One region of the Streptomyces sp. NPDC025651 genome, then DNA from elsewhere that is predicted to be linked to it. Evidence: riboswitches for the same ligand, from Rfam matches in the RefSeq annotation. Region 1 holds a riboswitch; each other region holds the start of a gene.
What was found. Region 1 has a riboswitch for cobalamin ahead of ACZ4D5_RS07650 (cobalamin biosynthesis protein). Riboswitches for the same ligand answer to the same signal wherever they lie in the genome.
Positions count from the first base shown of each region.

Region 2: linked by a shared signal. The riboswitch ahead of cobN (cobaltochelatase subunit CobN) and the one ahead of ACZ4D5_RS07650 (cobalamin biosynthesis protein) in region 1 are both predicted to bind cobalamin.
Region 3: linked by a shared signal. The riboswitch ahead of ACZ4D5_RS20345 (ribonucleoside-diphosphate reductase subunit alpha) and the one ahead of ACZ4D5_RS07650 (cobalamin biosynthesis protein) in region 1 are both predicted to bind cobalamin.
Region 4: linked by a shared signal. The riboswitch ahead of metE (5-methyltetrahydropteroyltriglutamate--homocysteine S-methyltransferase) and the one ahead of ACZ4D5_RS07650 (cobalamin biosynthesis protein) in region 1 are both predicted to bind cobalamin.

Region 1 is NZ_JBVHLZ010000001.1:1,640,582-1,644,750, reverse strand. Features, by position in the region: gene ACZ4D5_RS07665 (lysozyme) at 1-410, shown strand, start outside; gene ACZ4D5_RS07660 (inorganic phosphate transporter) at 613-1,908, shown strand; gene ACZ4D5_RS07655 (hypothetical protein) at 1,921-2,145, shown strand; cobalamin riboswitch at 2,253-2,395, shown strand; gene ACZ4D5_RS07650 (cobalamin biosynthesis protein) at 2,504-3,445, shown strand; gene ACZ4D5_RS07645 (cobyric acid synthase) at 3,442-4,169, shown strand, end outside.
Region 2 is NZ_JBVHLZ010000017.1:118,386-122,554, forward strand. Features, by position in the region: gene cobN (cobaltochelatase subunit CobN) at 1-1,972, opposite strand, end outside; cobalamin riboswitch at 2,010-2,141, opposite strand; gene ACZ4D5_RS39785 (cobalamin biosynthesis protein CobG) at 2,262-3,557, shown strand; gene ACZ4D5_RS39790 (precorrin-8X methylmutase) at 3,554-4,169, shown strand, end outside.
Region 3 is NZ_JBVHLZ010000005.1:215,900-220,068, reverse strand. Features, by position in the region: gene ACZ4D5_RS20360 (CstA-like transporter-associated (seleno)protein) at 1-23, shown strand, start outside; gene ACZ4D5_RS20355 (DUF3311 domain-containing protein) at 144-398, shown strand; gene mctP (monocarboxylate uptake permease MctP) at 395-2,023, shown strand; cobalamin riboswitch at 2,174-2,297, shown strand; gene ACZ4D5_RS20345 (ribonucleoside-diphosphate reductase subunit alpha) at 2,427-4,169, shown strand, end outside.
Region 4 is NZ_JBVHLZ010000003.1:135,853-140,021, reverse strand. Features, by position in the region: gene aceB (malate synthase A) at 1-735, shown strand, start outside; gene ACZ4D5_RS12865 (3-hydroxybutyryl-CoA dehydrogenase) at 732-1,601, shown strand; cobalamin riboswitch at 1,650-1,871, shown strand; gene metE (5-methyltetrahydropteroyltriglutamate--homocysteine S-methyltransferase) at 2,038-4,169, shown strand, end outside.

The DNA of each region.
Region 1 (4,169 bases):
CCGCGTACTTCATGAACCACGGGGGCCGCTGGAGCGCCGACGGCCGGACGCTGCCGCCCGCGCTGGACATCGAGCACAACCCGTACGGCAAGAAGAAGTGCTACGGGCTCGGCAGGACCAGGATGGTCAACTGGATCCAGTCCTTCAGCAACGAGGTCAAGCGGCAGACGGGCCGCCGCCCGGTGATCTACACGACCACCAAGTGGTGGAACGACTGCACCGGCGGCAGCCGGGCCTTCGCGTCGAACCACGCCCTGTGGCTCGCGCGCTGGTCGTCGTCGACCGGGTCGCTGCCCAGGGGCTGGTCGTACTGGACGTTCTGGCAGTACGACAACGGCGGCGGACTGCCGGGTGACCAGAATCTCTTCAACGGCTCGACGAACCAGTTGAAGCGGTTCGCCCGGGGGTAGGCGCAGCAGGGCGGAGGCCGACACTCCGCCCAGATTCCGGGCCCCGCGCCGTCACTCCGTACGATCTTCGTCAGGCACCTGATGAATGCGGAGTGACGGCGCTCCGCTTCGGGTCACTGCACGGCCCGACCCAGTTCACTTTCCGTTCACCCAGGTTGCCTACGTTCCACATGCCACTGACGTCCAACAGAAGCCTGGGTAAATGGAACACATCACGCTTCTCCTCGGGATCGTGATCGTTACCGCTCTCGTGTTCGATTTCACGAACGGTTTCCACGACACTGCCAACGCGATGGCGACGACCATCTCGACCGGCGCTCTGAAGCCCAAGACGGCGGTGGCCATGTCCGCCGTGCTCAACCTCGTCGGCGCCTTCCTCTCCGTCGAAGTCGCCAAGACGATCTCCGGCGGCATCGTCAACGAGGACGGCCTCAAGACAGAGGTCATCTTCGCCGCGCTCGTCGGCGCGATCCTCTGGAATCTGCTGACCTGGCTGGTGGGCCTGCCCTCCAGCTCCTCCCACGCTCTCTTCGGCGGCCTCATCGGCGCCGCGGTCATGTCGATGGGCTGGTCGTCGATCAACGGCGGCACGGTCGTCACCAAGGTCCTGCTGCCCGCCATAGCGGCGCCCCTCGTGGCGGGTCTCGCCGCGATGCTGGCCACGCGCCTGACGTACCGCATCGGCCGCAACACCGACACCAAGGCGACCGCCAAGGGCTACCGCGCGGGCCAGATCGCCTCCGCGGGCCTCGTCTCGCTCGCCCACGGCACGAACGACGCGCAGAAGACCATGGGCATCATCACGCTCGCCCTGGTCACCGGCGGTGTCCTCAACCCCGGCGCGAACCCCCCGATGTGGGTCATCGTCTCGGCCGGCGTGGCCATCGCGCTCGGCACCTACCTCGGCGGCTGGCGCATCATCCGCACCATGGGCAAGGGCCTCACCGACCTCCAGCCGCAGCAGGGCTTCGCCGCCCAGACCAGCGCCGCGACGGTCATCCTGGCCTCCTCGCACCTGGGCTTCTCGCTCTCCACCACCCAGTCCTGCTCCGGCGCCGTGATGGGCGCGGGCCTCGGCCGCAAGGGCGGCGTCGTCCGCTGGTCGACCGCGACCCGGATGTTCGTGGCGTGGGGCCTGACCCTGCCGGCCGCCGGTCTGGTCGGCGCGGGCGCCGAGTTCCTCACCAAGCAGGGCTCCTGGGGCATCGCGGTCACCGCCGCGATCCTGGTCGGCGGCTCGGCCGTGATCTGGGCGCTCTCGCGGCGCAACGCGATCGACCACACCAACGTCACCGACGACGAGATCCGCCACGACGACACCAAGGGCGCCGAGCCCGCGGGCGTCGTGACCACCGCCATCGCCGCCGTGACGCCGCCCCCGGCGGGCGCGATGGCGACCGCGGGCGCCGCCTCCGACGACCCGGTCAAGGCCGCCACGGCCCCGACCACGACCACGACCGGCGCCATGGCGGACCCCGCCAGGCCCGCGACGGTGTAAGGACAGATCAGCATGAGCATCGACTGGGCAGCTCTCGGCTCCGTCTTCGGAGTCAGCCTCGCGGTGACGGTGGCCCTGGTGGGCCTGTTCACCCTCGGCATCGTCGGCCTCTCGAAGCAGGAGACGGCGTCGGCCTCCGGCGGCGGCTCCGCGGCCCTGGCCCGCACCGGCGCGTACGCCTGCTTCGCGCTGTGCGCGGCGGCCGTCGCGTACGGGATCTATCTGATCGTCGCCTGACGACCGGAGTCTTCGGTGGGGCGCGGGGCGTGCGAACGCCTCGCGCCCCACTGCCGTGTGTGGGGCTCCGCACACTCTCCCGCCGCAGGTCAACGGCGAGTTGACGGGCGTTCGCGGGGCGTGGTGGACTGCCGGGGCCAACTACGGCGGCAGAAGAGGAAGCCGGTGCGAATCCGGCGCGGTCCCGCCACTGTCATCGGGGAGACGCTCCCCGCAAGCCAGGAACTCTCGCCGCCGCATCACGTCGAACCAGGGCGCGGACACCCTGAGTGAGGACACATCGCCATGCTCGGCCGCCCGGTGCCGTTCCCCTTCCTGAGTACGAGTTCTCTCCTCAGTACGGCTGCGGGCTGAGCCCATGAGTGCCGATCGCGACTTCGCGTACGGCGCCGCCGTCGGCCTCATCGGCGACCTGCTGCTCGGCGATCCCCGCCGGGGACATCCGGTCGCCGCGTTCGGGCGTGCGGCGGGTGCCGTCGAGCGGGTGCTGTGGCGCGACCACCGCGGGTGGGGCGCGCTGCACGCCGTGGTGTGTGCCGGGGGTGCGGCGGGTGCCGCCGCCCTCGCTTCTTCTCTCGTACGCCGCTCACGTGCCGGATCCGTCGCGCTGACCGCCGCCGCGACCTGGGCCGTGGTCGGCGGGACCTCGCTCGGGCGTGAGGCGCGGGCCATCGGCGGCGCCCTCGAGGCCGGGGACGTCGAGGTCGCGCGGGAGCGGCTGCCGCATCTGTGCGGGCGGGATCCTCAGGCGCTCGACGCGGACGGGATCGCGCGGGCCGTGGTCGAGTCCGTCGCCGAGAACACGTCCGACGCCGTGGTGGGGGCGCTGGTGTGGGGGGCCGTCGGCGGGGTGCCGGGACTCGTCGCCTTCCGCGCCGTCAACACGCTCGACGCGATGGTCGGACACAAGTCGCCCAAGTACCGGCGGTACGGGTGGGCTTCCGCCCGCGCCGACGACGTCTTGGGGTGGCCGGGGGCGCGGCTCACCGCCGTGCTGGCCGTTCTCGCGGGGGATTCGCCCTCGGGGGCGGTGCGGGCCTGGCGTGCGGATGCGCACAAGCACCCCAGCCCCAACGCGGGGCCCGTCGAGGCGTCCTTCGCGGGGGCGTTGGGCGTACGGCTGGGTGGGACCCTCTCGTACGCGGGGCGGGTGGAGCATCGCCCCGTCCTCAACGGCGCCTTGGGACGGGACGTACGGGTCGGGGACATCGAGCGGGCCGTGCGGCTCTCTCGGCGGGTCGGCTGGCTGGCGCTGGGGGTCGCGGTGGCGGCCGCCCGGCGGAAACGGAGAGACGCATGAGTGGCGGACTTCTGGTCGCCGGGACCACCTCTGACGCCGGGAAGAGTGTGGTCACCGCCGGCATCTGCCGGTGGCTGGCCCGCAAGGGTGTGTCCGTCGCGCCGTTCAAGGCGCAGAACATGTCCCTCAACTCCTTCGTCACGCGCGAAGGGGCCGAGATCGGGCGGGCGCAGGCCATGCAGGCGCAGGCCGCCCGCGTCGAGCCGAGCGCGCTGATGAATCCCGTGCTGCTCAAGCCGGGCAGCGACCGGTCGAGTCAGGTCGTGCTCATGGGCAAGCCCGTGGGCGAGATGAGCGCGCGCGGGTACCACGGGGGGCGCCAGGCGGCGCTGCTCGACACCGTCGTGGGATGCCTGGAGGAGCTTCGGGGCAGCTATGACGCCGTGATCTGTGAGGGCGCGGGCAGTCCCGCCGAGATCAATCTGCGGCGTACCGACATCGTGAACATGGGGATCGCGCGCGCCGCCCGCTTCCCCGTGCTCGTGGTCGGGGACATCGACCGGGGTGGGGTCTTCGCCTCGTTCTTCGGGACGACCGCGCTGCTCGCCGCCGAGGACCAGGAGCTGGTCGCCGGGTACCTGGTGAACAAGTTCCGGGGCGACGTGTCGCTGCTCGAACCCGGGCTCGACATGCTGCACGGCCTCACCGGGCGGCGCACGTTCGGCGTGCTGCCGTTCCAGCACGGCCTCGGCATCGACGAGGAGGACGGGCTGCGGGTGTCCCT
Region 2 (4,169 bases), on a different contig from region 1:
CGTGCAGCAGGAAGTCGTCGAAGCCGTCGTCGTCCGGGCGGTCCTCGAGGCCCAGGTCGTGGTCGAGCTTCGCGGCCTGGATGAGCGTCCAGATCTGCGCGCGGATCGCCGGCAGCTTCGCCGGGTCCATGGAGCTGATCTGGGCGTACTCGTCGAGGAGTTGCTCCAGGCGCGCGATGTCTCCGTAGGAGTCGGCGCGCGCCATCGGCGGCACCAGGTGGTCGATGAGCGTGGCGTGCACGCGGCGCTTGGCCTGGGTGCCCTCGCCCGGGTCGTTGACCAGGAAGGGGTAGACGAGGGGGAGGTCGCCGAGCGCGGCGTCCGGGCCGCAGGCGGCCGACAGGCCCGCGTTCTTGCCCGGCAGCCACTCCAGGTTGCCGTGCTTGCCGAGGTGGATCATCGCGTCGGCGCCGAAGCCGCCGTCCGCCGCGGACGCCGCGATCCAGCGGTAGGCCGCCAAGTAGTGGTGCGAGGGCGGCAGATCGGGGTCGTGGTAGATCGCGATCGGGTTCTCGCCGAAGCCGCGCGGCGGCTGGATGAGGATCAGGAGGTTCCCGCGGCGCAGGGCGGCGAGCACGATGTCGCCCTCCGGGTCGCCGCCGTCGCCCACCCGGGACTTGTCGAGGAACATCTCGCCGGGCGGCGGGCCCCAGTGCCGCTCGACGGACTCGCGCAGCTCCTCGGGGAGCGTCGCGTACCAGCGCTTGTAGTCGGCGGCGGGGATGCGCACCGGGTTGGCGGCGAGCTGCTCCTCGGTCAGCCAGTCCTGGTCGTGGCCGCCCGCGTCGATCAGCGCGCGGATCAGCTCGTCGCCGTCGCCGGAGACGAGACCGGGAATCTCCTCGGTGGCCCCGAAGTCGTAGCCCTCGCCGATGAGCCTGCGCAGGAGTGCCACGGCGGAGGCGGGGGTGTCCAGGCCCACCGCGTTGCCGATGCGGGAGTGCTTGGTCGGGTAGGCGGACAGGACGAGCGCGAGGCGCTTGTCGGCGGCCGGGATGTGCTTGAGGCGTGCGTGGCGCACGGCGATTCCGGCGACCCGGGCCGCGCGCTCGGCGTCGGCGACGTACGCGGGAAGGCCGTCCTCGTCGATCTCCTTGAAGGAGAAGGGGACGGTGATGAGGCGCCCGTCGAACTCCGGCACGGCGATCTGGCTCGCGGCGTCCAGCGGCGAGACGCCCTCGTCGTTCTCCTCCCAGGCCGAGCGCGACCCGGTCAGGCAGAGCGCCTGCAGGATCGGCACGTCCAGGGCGGTCAGCGCGCCCGCGTCCCACGACTCGTCGTCACCGCCCGCGGAGGCCTCGGCCGGCTTGGTGCCGCCGGCCGCGAGGACCGTGGTCACGATGGCGTCGGCGGCGCGCAGCTCCTCGATCAGCTCGGGCTCGGGGGCGCGCAGCGAGGCCACGTACAGCGGCAGGGGCCGGGCGCCCGCGTCCTCGATCGCGCCGCACAGGGCGTCCACGAACGCGGTGTTGCCGCTCATGTGGTGGGCGCGGTAGTAGAGCACCGCCACGGTCGGGCCGTCCGTGCCGTCGGCGCGGGCGGCACGCTCCAGCGGGCCCCAGGAGGGGGCGGCCGCGGGCGGCTCGAAGCCGTGGCCGGTGAGCAGCACGGTGTCGGAGAGGAAGCGGGCCAGCTGCTCCAGGTTGGCGGGGCCGCCGTGCGCGAGGTAGGCGTGCGCCTCGGCGGCGATGCCGACGGGCACGGTCGAGGAGGCCATCAGCTGGGCGTCGGGCGCCTGTTCACCGGTGAGCACGACGACCGGGAGGCCGCTCGCGGTGAGCTGGTCGAGGCCGTCCTGCCAGGCGCGGACGCCGCCCAGGAGGCGTACGACGACGAGGTCGACGCCGTCGAGCAGCGCGGGCAGCTCGTCGAGGGCCAGGCGGGAGGGGTTGGCGAACCGGTAGTCGACCGGGCCTCCCGCCGCGCGGGCGCTGAGCAGGTCGGTGTCGGAGGTCGACAGCAGCAGAAGCATGCGGGCGCAGGCCTTCCTCGGGGTGTCCGCGCCCCGGGTGGTCGTATGGACGGCAGGAGTTCCTGGCTCACCCCACGTCGGTGGGGCTCACAGTGGCGGGACCGCGCCGGATTCGCACCGGGCTTCCTCCTTCGGGTCCTGGTGGACCCACGCCGTCGCTGGCGTCGACGGACCTGGCGGTCCGCCGCCTGCATAGTAAGTCCTGCCCGCGGTCGGCGGTGCGGCCACCTGCCAGGACGGCCCGTCTCGGGAGGCGACCGGCCGGATCCGCGTGGGTATGCTCGCCGCCATGCCGCCCACCCGAGCAACATCCCCAAAACAGGGCGAACCTCCCATACGTGACCGGGGTGACGCCTGCCCCGGAGCCCTGCGCCTGCACCGTGCCGACGACGGCCGCCTCGCCCGACTCCGCCTGCCCGGCGGTCTTCTGACGTCCCGTCAGGCCGAGGTCCTGGCCACTGCCGCGGAGCGTCTGGCGGACGGCGGCCTCAGCATCACCTCGCGCGGCAACATCGAGCTGCGCGGCCTCGGCGAGAGCTGCGGCGGCGACCTCTCCGCGCTGCTCTCGGGGGCGGGCCTGCTCCCCTCCGAACGGCACGAACGCGTCCGCAACGTGGTGGCGTCACCGCTGGCGGGAATCGACCGACTCGGCCATGGCGACGTGCAGTTGTGGGCCCGTGAGCTGGACGGACTCCTGTGCTCCGAGGAGTGGACCGCGGAGCTCTCGGGGCGCTTCCTGTTCGCCCTGGACGACGGGCGCGGGGACGTCGTCGGGCTCGGCGGCGATGTGACCTTGATCGCAGAATCGGGTGGCACCGCGGTCGTCCGCATCGGGGGACTGGCGTTCCGGGTCGCCGCGGCCGACGCCCCCCGCGCCGCGCTCACCGCCGCGGGCGCCTTCCTCGCCGCCGCGACCGCCGCGGGCAACGGCGCCTGGCGGGCGTGGGAGCTGCCCCGCGAACAGCGCGTGGACCTCGCCGGAGCACTGGAGCGCGCGGGCATCGACGCCGAGCGCGCCGAGCCGTGGTCCGTCAGCCGTAGCGCCCCGCAGGTGCCCGGAGTCGTCGGCGACGCCGTCGTCGTCCACGCCCCCCTCGGCCGCGTCACCGCCGCCCAGTGGCGGGCGCTCCTGCCGCTGCCCGCCGACGAACTGCGCGTCACGCCGTGGCGCGGCTTCGTCGTCCCCGGCTTCGCCGACGAGGCCGCGGCCCGCGAGCGCCTCGCCGTACTCGCCGACGCCGGGCACATCACCGACGCCGACTCGCCCTGGCTGGGCGTCGGCGCCTGCACGGGGCGCCCCGGCTGCGCCAAGTCCCTCTCCGACGTCCGTGCCGACGCCGTCCCCGGCCTCGGCGGCCTGCCCGTCCACTGGTCCGGCTGCGAACGGCGCTGCGGGCACCCGTGGGGCGACTGGGTCGACGTCCTCGCCACCGGCGACGGGAGTTACGAGGTGACGGTGCGCAGGGCCGGCGAGGACCGGGCGCCCGTCACCGGCGGCACTCTGACCGAGCAGGTCACCACGGCACGTACCACCACAAAACCGACGGCACCGACGGCACCGACGGCAACAACGGCCACGAGATGAGCGAGAGCACTGTGTTCGACTACGAGAAGGACGGCGCGGCCATCTACCGCGAGTCCTTTGCCACCATCCGCGCGGAGGCGGACCTCGGCGGCCTGCCCGCCGACGTCAGCCAGGTCGCGGTGCGGATGATCCACGCCTGCGGGATGGTCGACCTCGTGCGCGACCTCGCCTACAGCCCGCGCGTGATCGCCGACGCCCGCAAGGCGCTGCGCGACGGCGCGCCGATCCTGTGCGACGCGAACATGGTCGCGAGCGGCGTCACGCGCAAGCGGCTGCCCGCCGACAACGACGTGATCTGCACGCTCGCCGACCCGTCCGTGCCCGACCTCGCGCAGCGCATGGGCACCACCCGCAGCGCCGCCGCCCTCGAACTGTGGCGCGACCGCCTCGAAGGCTCCGTCGTCGCCATCGGCAACGCGCCCACCGCACTCTTCCGCCTCCTGGAGATGATCGAGGAGGGCGCGCCGCGTCCGGCCGCCGTCCTCGGCATCCCGGTCGGCTTCGTCGGCGCCGCCGAGTCCAAGGACGCGCTCGCCGAGCACGCCTCCGGCCTGGAGTACCTGGTCGTACGGGGACGTCGCGGCGGCAGCGCGATGGCCGCGGCGGCGATCA
Region 3 (4,169 bases), on a different contig from region 1:
GGCAGGGCTTCCGCTGCTGCTGAGCAGGCAACTCGCCCTGCCCACCCCTGTCCGTTATCCGGACAGGGGTTCCAAACCGCGAGACCGTGGCTTAGATTTCCCGCACGTTAAGCATGGGATGAGTGAGGGAACGGAGCCGCGATATGTCAGATGCGCCTGAAGTGAACAGACCGGTGGTCACGCCGGTCCGTGTGGTCATCGCAGCCTGCCTTGTCGCACCCTTCGTGGCAATGCTCTGGGTGAGTTCGTACGCGAAGATCGAACCGACCTTCATAGGCATCCCGTTCTTCTACTGGTACCAGATGCTGTGGGTGCTCATCTCGACGGCGCTCACGATGACCGCCTACAAGCTGTGGCAGCGTGACCAGCGCGCCCGCAAGGAAGGTGCGCGGTCATGAACGACGGGGTCAACGGCGTCGCGCTCGGCGTCTTCATATTCTTCTTCGTCGCGGTCACCGTCATGGGCTTCCTCGCCGCCCGCTGGCGCAAGGCCGAGAACGACCAGAGCCTGGACGAATGGGGCCTGGGCGGACGGTCGTTCGGCACCTGGGTCACCTGGTTCCTGCTCGGCGGCGACCTCTACACCGCGTACACCTTCGTGGCCGTCCCCGCGGCCATCTACGCGGCGGGCGCGGCCGGCTTCTTCGCCGTGCCGTACACGATCCTCGTCTACCCGCTGATCTTCACCTTCCTGCCGCGCCTGTGGTCGGTCTCGCACAAGCACGGCTACGTGACCACCTCCGACTTCGTGCGCGGGCGCTTCGGCTCCAAGGGGCTCTCCCTCGCGGTCGCGGTCACCGGCATCCTCGCCACGATGCCCTACATCGCGCTCCAACTGGTCGGCATCCAGGCCGTCCTGGACGTCATGGGCATCGGCGGCGGCCCCGACACCAACTGGTTCATCAAGGACCTGCCGCTGCTGATCGCGTTCGCCGTGCTTGCCGCGTACACGTACTCGTCGGGCCTGCGCGCGCCCGCCCTGATCGCGTTCGTGAAGGACGGCCTGATCTATCTCGTCATCGCCGTCGCGATCATCTACATCCCGATCAAGCTGGGCGGCTTCGACGACATCTTCGCCAAGGCGGGCGAGGCGTTCGGCGTGGTCAACGAGGACACCGGCAAGCCGCGCGGCGCCCTCGCGCCGCCCGAGGCCGGGCAGTGGACGTACGCGACGCTCGCGCTCGGCTCGGCCCTCGCGCTGTTCATGTACCCGCACTCGATCACCGCGACGCTCTCCTCGAAGAACCGCAACGTGATCCGCCGCAACACCACGATCCTGCCGCTGTACTCGCTGATGCTGGGCCTGCTCGCGCTGCTCGGCTTCATGGCGATCGCGGCCGGGGTCAAGGTCGACAACGGCCAGCTGGCGATCCCGCAGCTCTTCGAGGACATGTTCCCCGACTGGTTCACGGGCGTGGCCTTCGCCGCGATCGGCATCGGCGCGCTCGTGCCCGCCGCCATCATGTCCATCGCGGCCGCGAACCTGTTCACCCGCAACATTTACAAGGACTTCATCAAGCCCGACGCGACGCCCGAGCAGGAGACCAAGATCTCCAAGCTGGTCTCGCTGATGGTGAAGGTGGGCGCCCTCGTCTTCGTCCTCGGCATGGACAAGACGGTCGCGATCAACTTCCAGCTCCTGGGCGGCATCTGGATCCTGCAGACGATGCCCGCGCTGGTCGGCGGCCTGTTCACCCGGTGGTTCCACCGCTGGGCGCTGCTCGCCGGATGGGCGGTCGGCATGGTCTACGGCACACTGGCCGCGTACGGCGTCGCCTCGCCCACGCAGAAGCACTTCGGCGGCTCCTCCGACACCATCCCCGGCATCGGTGAGATCGGCTACATCGGCCTGACCGCGTTCGTCCTGAACGTGATCGTGACGGTGGTCCTCACCTTCGTCCTGAAGGCGCTGAAGGCCCCCGAGGGCGTCGACGAGACCTCCCCCGAGGACTACACCGCGGACGCGGGCGACAAGGGCGTCTCGGTCGAGCTCCCCACGGTGGGCGCGGGCTCCGGCCACTGACCTCGCACCACCGCCGAAGGGCCGCCGGGAGGATCCGGCGGCCCTTCGCCGTGTGTACGGGAGTTGACGTTCCGTGGCCCGCACCGGGCGGGCGGCCCCTCGCGACCGACACAAGATGTGGGCCTGCTTCAGAAACCCGGCACAAGATGTATGCTCGTGCTCGCTGTCGTCGCAGGGGAATCCGGTGCAAGTCCGGAACTGTCCCGCAACGGTGTATGTGTACGTCTTTGTCGTACCCGCAAGTCCGAGGACCTGCCGACAGTGCGCCCGAGCCGCCCGGCCCGGGCGCCGACCGTCCGGGCCTCGTGGAATGGGCCGGTGGACGCGGTGAGCCGCCCTGCCCGGGTGCGCCCGTGTGTGCCGTCCCCCTCCCCAGGCCCAGAGCCGAGCGAGGGAGAGCCACGTGACCATCGCGCCTGCCGAACCTGCGTCAGCGAAGACCGCGCCGACCGACGAGGGTACCGACGGGCCAGGGACCGCGCTGCTGCGCACCCTGACCGACCTCACCGCCGACCTCCCCGACGCCGACCCGGGACGGGTCGCCGCCGCCGCGCTGCGCGGCCGGTCGGCGAACGCCGACGAGGCGGAGCTGCGGGAGCTCGCCACCGAGGCGGCCGCGGGGCTCATCTCCGAGGACCCGGCGTACTCGAAGCTCGCCGCGAGGCTCCTGTCGATCGGCATCCGCGAGGAGGCGGCCACGCAGGGCGTGCGCTCCTTCACCGACTCCATCGCGGTCGGCCACCGCGAGGGCCTGATCGCCGACCGCACCGCGTCCTTCGTGACCGAGCACGCGGCCCGCCTCGACGCCCTGGTGGACAACGCGCTCGCGGACGGCGCCGACTTCCGCTTCGGCTACTTCGGCCTGCGCACCCTGCACAGCCGCTACCTCCTGCGCCACCCGATCACCCGGCAGGTCATCGAGACCCCGCAGCACTTCATGCTGCGCGTGGCGAGCGGCCTCGCGGAGGACGGGAGCGCCCGCGCCGTGGACGAAGTCGCCGCGCTGTACGGCCTGATGAGCCGCCTGGACTACCTGCCGTCCTCGCCGACGCTGTTCAACTCCGGCACCCGGCACCCGCAGATGTCCTCCTGCTACCTCCTCGACTCCCCGCTGGACGAGCTCGACTCGATCTACGACCGCTACCACCAGGTCGCACGCCTGTCCAAGCACGCGGGCGGCATCGGGCTCTCGTACTCCCGCATCCGTTCCAGAGGCTCGCTGATCCGCGGCACGAACGGGCACTCCAACGGCATCGTGCCGTTCCTGAAGACCCTGGACGCCTCGGTCGCCGCCGTGAACCAGGGCGGGCGCCGCAAGGGCGCCGCCGCGGTCTACCTGGAGACCTGGCACTCCGACATCGAGGAGTTCCTGGAGCTGCGCGACAACACCGGTGAGGACGCGCGCCGCACCCACAACCTCAACCTGGCGCACTGGATCCCCGACGAGTTCATGCGCCGGGTCGCCGCCGACCAGGACTGGTCGCTGTTCTCGCCGGCCGACGTGCCCGAGCTCGTCGACCTGTGGGGCGAGGAGTTCGACGCCGCCTACCGCAGGGCCGAGGCCGCCGGGCTCGCCAAGAAGTCCATGCCGGCCCGCGACCTGTACGGCCGCATGATGCGCACCCTCGCGCAGACCGGCAACGGCTGGATGACCTTCAAGGACGCCGCCAACCGCACCGCCAACCAGACCGCGGAGCCCGGCCACACCGTCCACTCCTCCAACCTCTGCACGGAGATCCTGGAGGTGACGGACGACGGGGAGACGGCCGTCTGCAACCTCGGCTCGGTCAACCTCGGCGCCTTCGTGGTCGACGGGGACATCGACTGGGAGCGGCTCGACGAGACCGTCCGCACCGCGGTGACCTTCCTCGACCGCGTCGTGGACATCAACTTCTACCCGACCGAGCAGGCCGGGCGCTCCAACGCCAAGTGGCGTCCGGTGGGCCTGGGCGCCATGGGTCTGCAGGACGTCTTCTTCCAGCTGAAGCTGCCCTTCGACTCCCCCGAGGCCCGCGCCCTCTCGACGCGCATCGCCGAGCGCATCATGCTCGCGTCGTACGAGGCGTCCGCGGACCTCGCCGAGCGCAACGGCCCGCTGCCGGCCTGGGAGAAGACCCGCACCGCGCGCGGCGTCCTGCACCCCGAC
Region 4 (4,169 bases), on a different contig from region 1:
TTCGGCCACCGCACCGACTTCCTGCTGCCGGACCGCGCCAAGGTCACCATGGCCGCGCCCTTCATGCGCGCCTACACCGAACTGCTCGTGCGCACCTGCCACCGGCGCGGCGCCCATGCCATCGGCGGCATGGCCGCCCACGTGCCGGGCAGGGACCCGGCCGTCAACGAGGCCGTGTTCGCGAAGGTGCGGCTCGACAAGGAGCGCGAGGCCGAGGACGGCTTCGACGGCTCCTGGGTCGCCCACCCCGGCCTGGTGCCCGTGTGCCGGGAGGTCTTCGACGCCGTCCTCGGCACGAGAGCCCACCAACTCGACCGGGGCAGGGACGACGTGGAGGTCACGGCCCAGGACCTGCTGTCGGTGCGGCGCGTCAGCGGGCCGCCGACCCCCGAGGGCGTGCGCGCCAACATCGCCGTTGCGCTCGGTTACTTCGCCGCCTGGCTGCGCGGGCAGGGCGCCGTCGCCCTGGACGGGCTGATGGAGGACGCGGCCACCGCGGAGATCGCCCGCGTGCAGGTCTGGCAGTGGCTGCGGCACCGCGTCATCGACCGCGAAACGGTACGGCGTCTGCTCGACGACGAGCTCGCCGCCCTGGGCGCCGCCTACCCGTGGGCGCCCCTCGACGACATCCGCGCGCTCTTCGAACACACCGCCCTCAGCGGCGAGTTGCCGCTGTTCTTCACCCCCGATGCCTACTCCCGGCACCTCGTGCGGCAGGCGGAGGCACCGGCATGAGCGAGAGCATTCGACGCGTCGGCGTGGTCGGCGGCGGGCAGATGGGCGCGGGCATAGCCGAGGTGTGCGCGCGAGCGGGCCTGGACACCGTGGTGTGCGAGGCGGACGCCGTGGCCGCCCTCGCGGCACGCGACCGGGTCGAGGCCTCCCTGGAGCGCGCCGTGCGGCGCGGCAAGCTGGCCGGGGACGCGGCGCGCGGCGCGCTCGCCCGCATGACGTTCACCGGCAGTCTGGAGGACCTGGCCGACCGCCAGCTGGTCGTCGAGGCCGTCGTGGAGAACCAGGACGCCAAGACCGAGGTCTTCGCCGCCCTCGACAAGATCGTCGAGGACCCGGAGGCGATCCTCGCGACCAACACCTCCTCGCTCCCCGTGATGCGGCTCGGCATGGCGACCACCCGCGCGGACCGGGTCGTGGGCCTGCACTTCTTCAACCCCGTGCCGGTGCTGCCGCTGGTGGAGCTCGTCACCTCCCTGCACACCGCGCCCGCAACGGCCCGCCGCGCCGAGGAGTTCGCCGCGGCGACGCTGGGCAAGAGCGTCATCCGCTCCCGCGACCGCTCGGGCTTCGTCGTCAACGCCCTGCTGATCCCGTACCTCCTGTCGGCGATCCGCATGGCGGAGTCCGGCTTCGCCACCGCCGAGGACATCGACACCGGCATGGAACTGGGCTGCGCCCACCCGCTGGGCCCGCTGAAGCTCGCGGACCTGATCGGCCTGGACACCGTCGTCTCGATCGCCGAATCGCTGTACGACGAGTTCCGCGAACCGCTGTACGCCCCGCCGCCACTGCTGCAACGGATGGTGGAGGCAGGGCTGTTGGGCCGGAAGTCGGGACGCGGATTCCATGCGTACGGCGAGGACTGACGTCGCGTACGCCACAAGCTGACGTCGTCACGTGCGGCGATGTCCGATAGGCTGATCCACGCAGCTGGTTCGCCCCGTCAGCCAGGCGGGAGGCGTCGCAAGAGGGAACCCGGTGGGAATCCGGGACTGCCCCGCAGCGGTGAGCGGGAACGACCGCCGTCATACGCACTGGGTCCGACAGACAGGACCTGGGAAGCGACGGCCACTAGGTGTCTCGTACGACGAGACGTGCCCGCGAGTCCGAAGACCTGCCAACTGCCCGTGCACGGACCACCCGTGCGCGGACATCCCGGTGACCTCGTGGGCGGGTCGGCGTACATATCAGGCGGACGACCGCGCCTTGCCGCGCGAGGCCGTACCCGCCCGGTTCGTCACCCCTTCGCGCTCTCGTCCCGTCGCCGGGATCTCAGGGATTCATCTCGCGAAGGAGATCTCCGTGACCGGCAAGACCGCAGCCGCGGCAGCACGGGCCACCGTGTACGGCTACCCCCGCCAGGGCCAGAACCGCGAACTGAAGAAGGCCGTCGAGGGCTACTGGAAGGGCCGCGTCACCGCCGACGCCCTCCGGACGACCGCCGCCGAACTCCGCGGCGCCAACTGGCGGCAGCTGGCCGAGGCCGGCATCCACGAAGTGCCCACCGGGGACTTCTCGTACTACGACCACGTCCTGGACACCACCGTCATGGTGGGCGCCGTCCCCGCGCGCCACCGCGCCGCCGTCGACACCGACGCCCTGGACGGCTACTTCGCCATGGCCCGCGGCACCCAGGACGTGGCGCCGCTGGAAATGACCAAGTGGTTCGACACCAACTACCACTACCTCGTCCCCGAGTTGGGCCCGGACACGGTGTTCACGGCCGACTCCACCAAGCAGGTCGCCGAGCTCAGGGAGGCCCTCGCCCTCGGCCTGGCCGCACGGCCCGTCCTGGTCGGCCCGGTCACCTACCTCCTGCTCGCCAAACCCGCCCCGGGCGTCGCCGCCGACTTCGACCCGCTCACCCTCCTGGACCGGATCCTGCCGGTGTACGCCGAGGTCCTCGCCGACCTGCGCGCGGCGGGCGCGGAGTGGGTCCAGCTGGACGAGCCCGCCCTCGTCCAGGACCGCACCCCGGCCGAACTGAACGCCGCCGCGCGCGCCTACCGCGACCTCGGCGCCCTCACCGACCGGTCGAAGCTGCTGGTGGCGACGTACTTCGGGCGGCTCGGCGACGCGCTGCCCGTCCTCGCCAAGGCTCCGGTCGAAGGCCTCGCTCTCGACTTCACCGAGGCCGGCACCGCCAACCTGGACGCCCTGGCCGAAGTCGGCGGACTCCCCGACAAGCGGCTGGTCGCCGGCGTGGTCAACGGCCGCAACATCTGGGTCAACGACCTGGAGAAGTCCCTGTCCACCCTCGGCACCCTGCTCGGCCTCGCCGACCGGGTCGACGTGTCGGCGTCCTGCTCCCTGCTGCACGTGCCCCTCGACGCCACGGCGGAGCGGGACATCGAGCCGCAGATCCTGCGCTGGCTCGCCTTCGCCCGCCAGAAGACCACCGAGATCGTCACCCTCGCCAAGGGCCTTGCCCAGGGCACCGACACGATCGCCGCCGAACTGGCCGCCAACCGCGCCGACCTGGCTTCGCGCGCCGGCTCGCCGATCACCCGCGACCCCGCCGTGCGGGACCGCGCCGCCGCCGTCACCGAAGGCGACGCCCGCCGCTCCCAGCCGTACGCCGAACGGGCCGCGGCCCAGCGGGCCCACCTCGGCCTGCCCCTGCTGCCGACCACGACCATCGGGTCCTTCCCGCAGACCGGCGAACTGCGCACCGCCCGCGCCGACCTGCGCGCGGGCCGGATCGACACGGCCGGCTACGAGGAGCGCATCAGGGCCGAGATCCAGGAGGTGATCTCCTTCCAGGAGAAGGCCGGTCTGGACGTCCTCGTGCACGGCGAGGCCGAACGCAACGACATGGTCCAGTACTTCGCCGAACAGCTCACCGGCTACCTCGCCACGCAGCACGGCTGGGTCCAGTCCTACGGCACGCGCTACGTCCGCCCGCCGATCCTCGCGGGCGACATCTCCCGCCCGGAGCCCATGACGGTGCGCTGGACGACGTACGCCCAGTCCCTGACGGGCCGCCCGGTCAAGGGCATGCTCACCGGTCCCGTCACCATGCTCGCTTGGTCCTTCGTCCGCGACGACCAGCCGCTCGGCGACACCGCGCGCCAGGTCGCCCTCGCCCTGCGCGACGAGGTGAACGACCTGGAGGCGTCCGGGAGTTCGGTGATCCAGGTCGACGAGCCCGCCCTGCGCGAGACGCTGCCGCTGCGGGCTGCCGATCGCCCGGCCTATCTGGCGTGGGCCACGGAGGCCTTCCGGCTCAGCACCGGCGGCGTACGCCCGGACACACAGATCCACACCCACATGTGTTACGCCGAGTTCGGGGACATCGTCCAGGCCATCGACGACCTCGACGCCGACGTGATCAGCCTGGAGGCGGCCCGCTCCCACATGCAGGTCGCCCGTGAACTGGCCGCACACGGCTACCCGCGCGAGGCGGGACCCGGCGTCTACGACATCCACTCCCC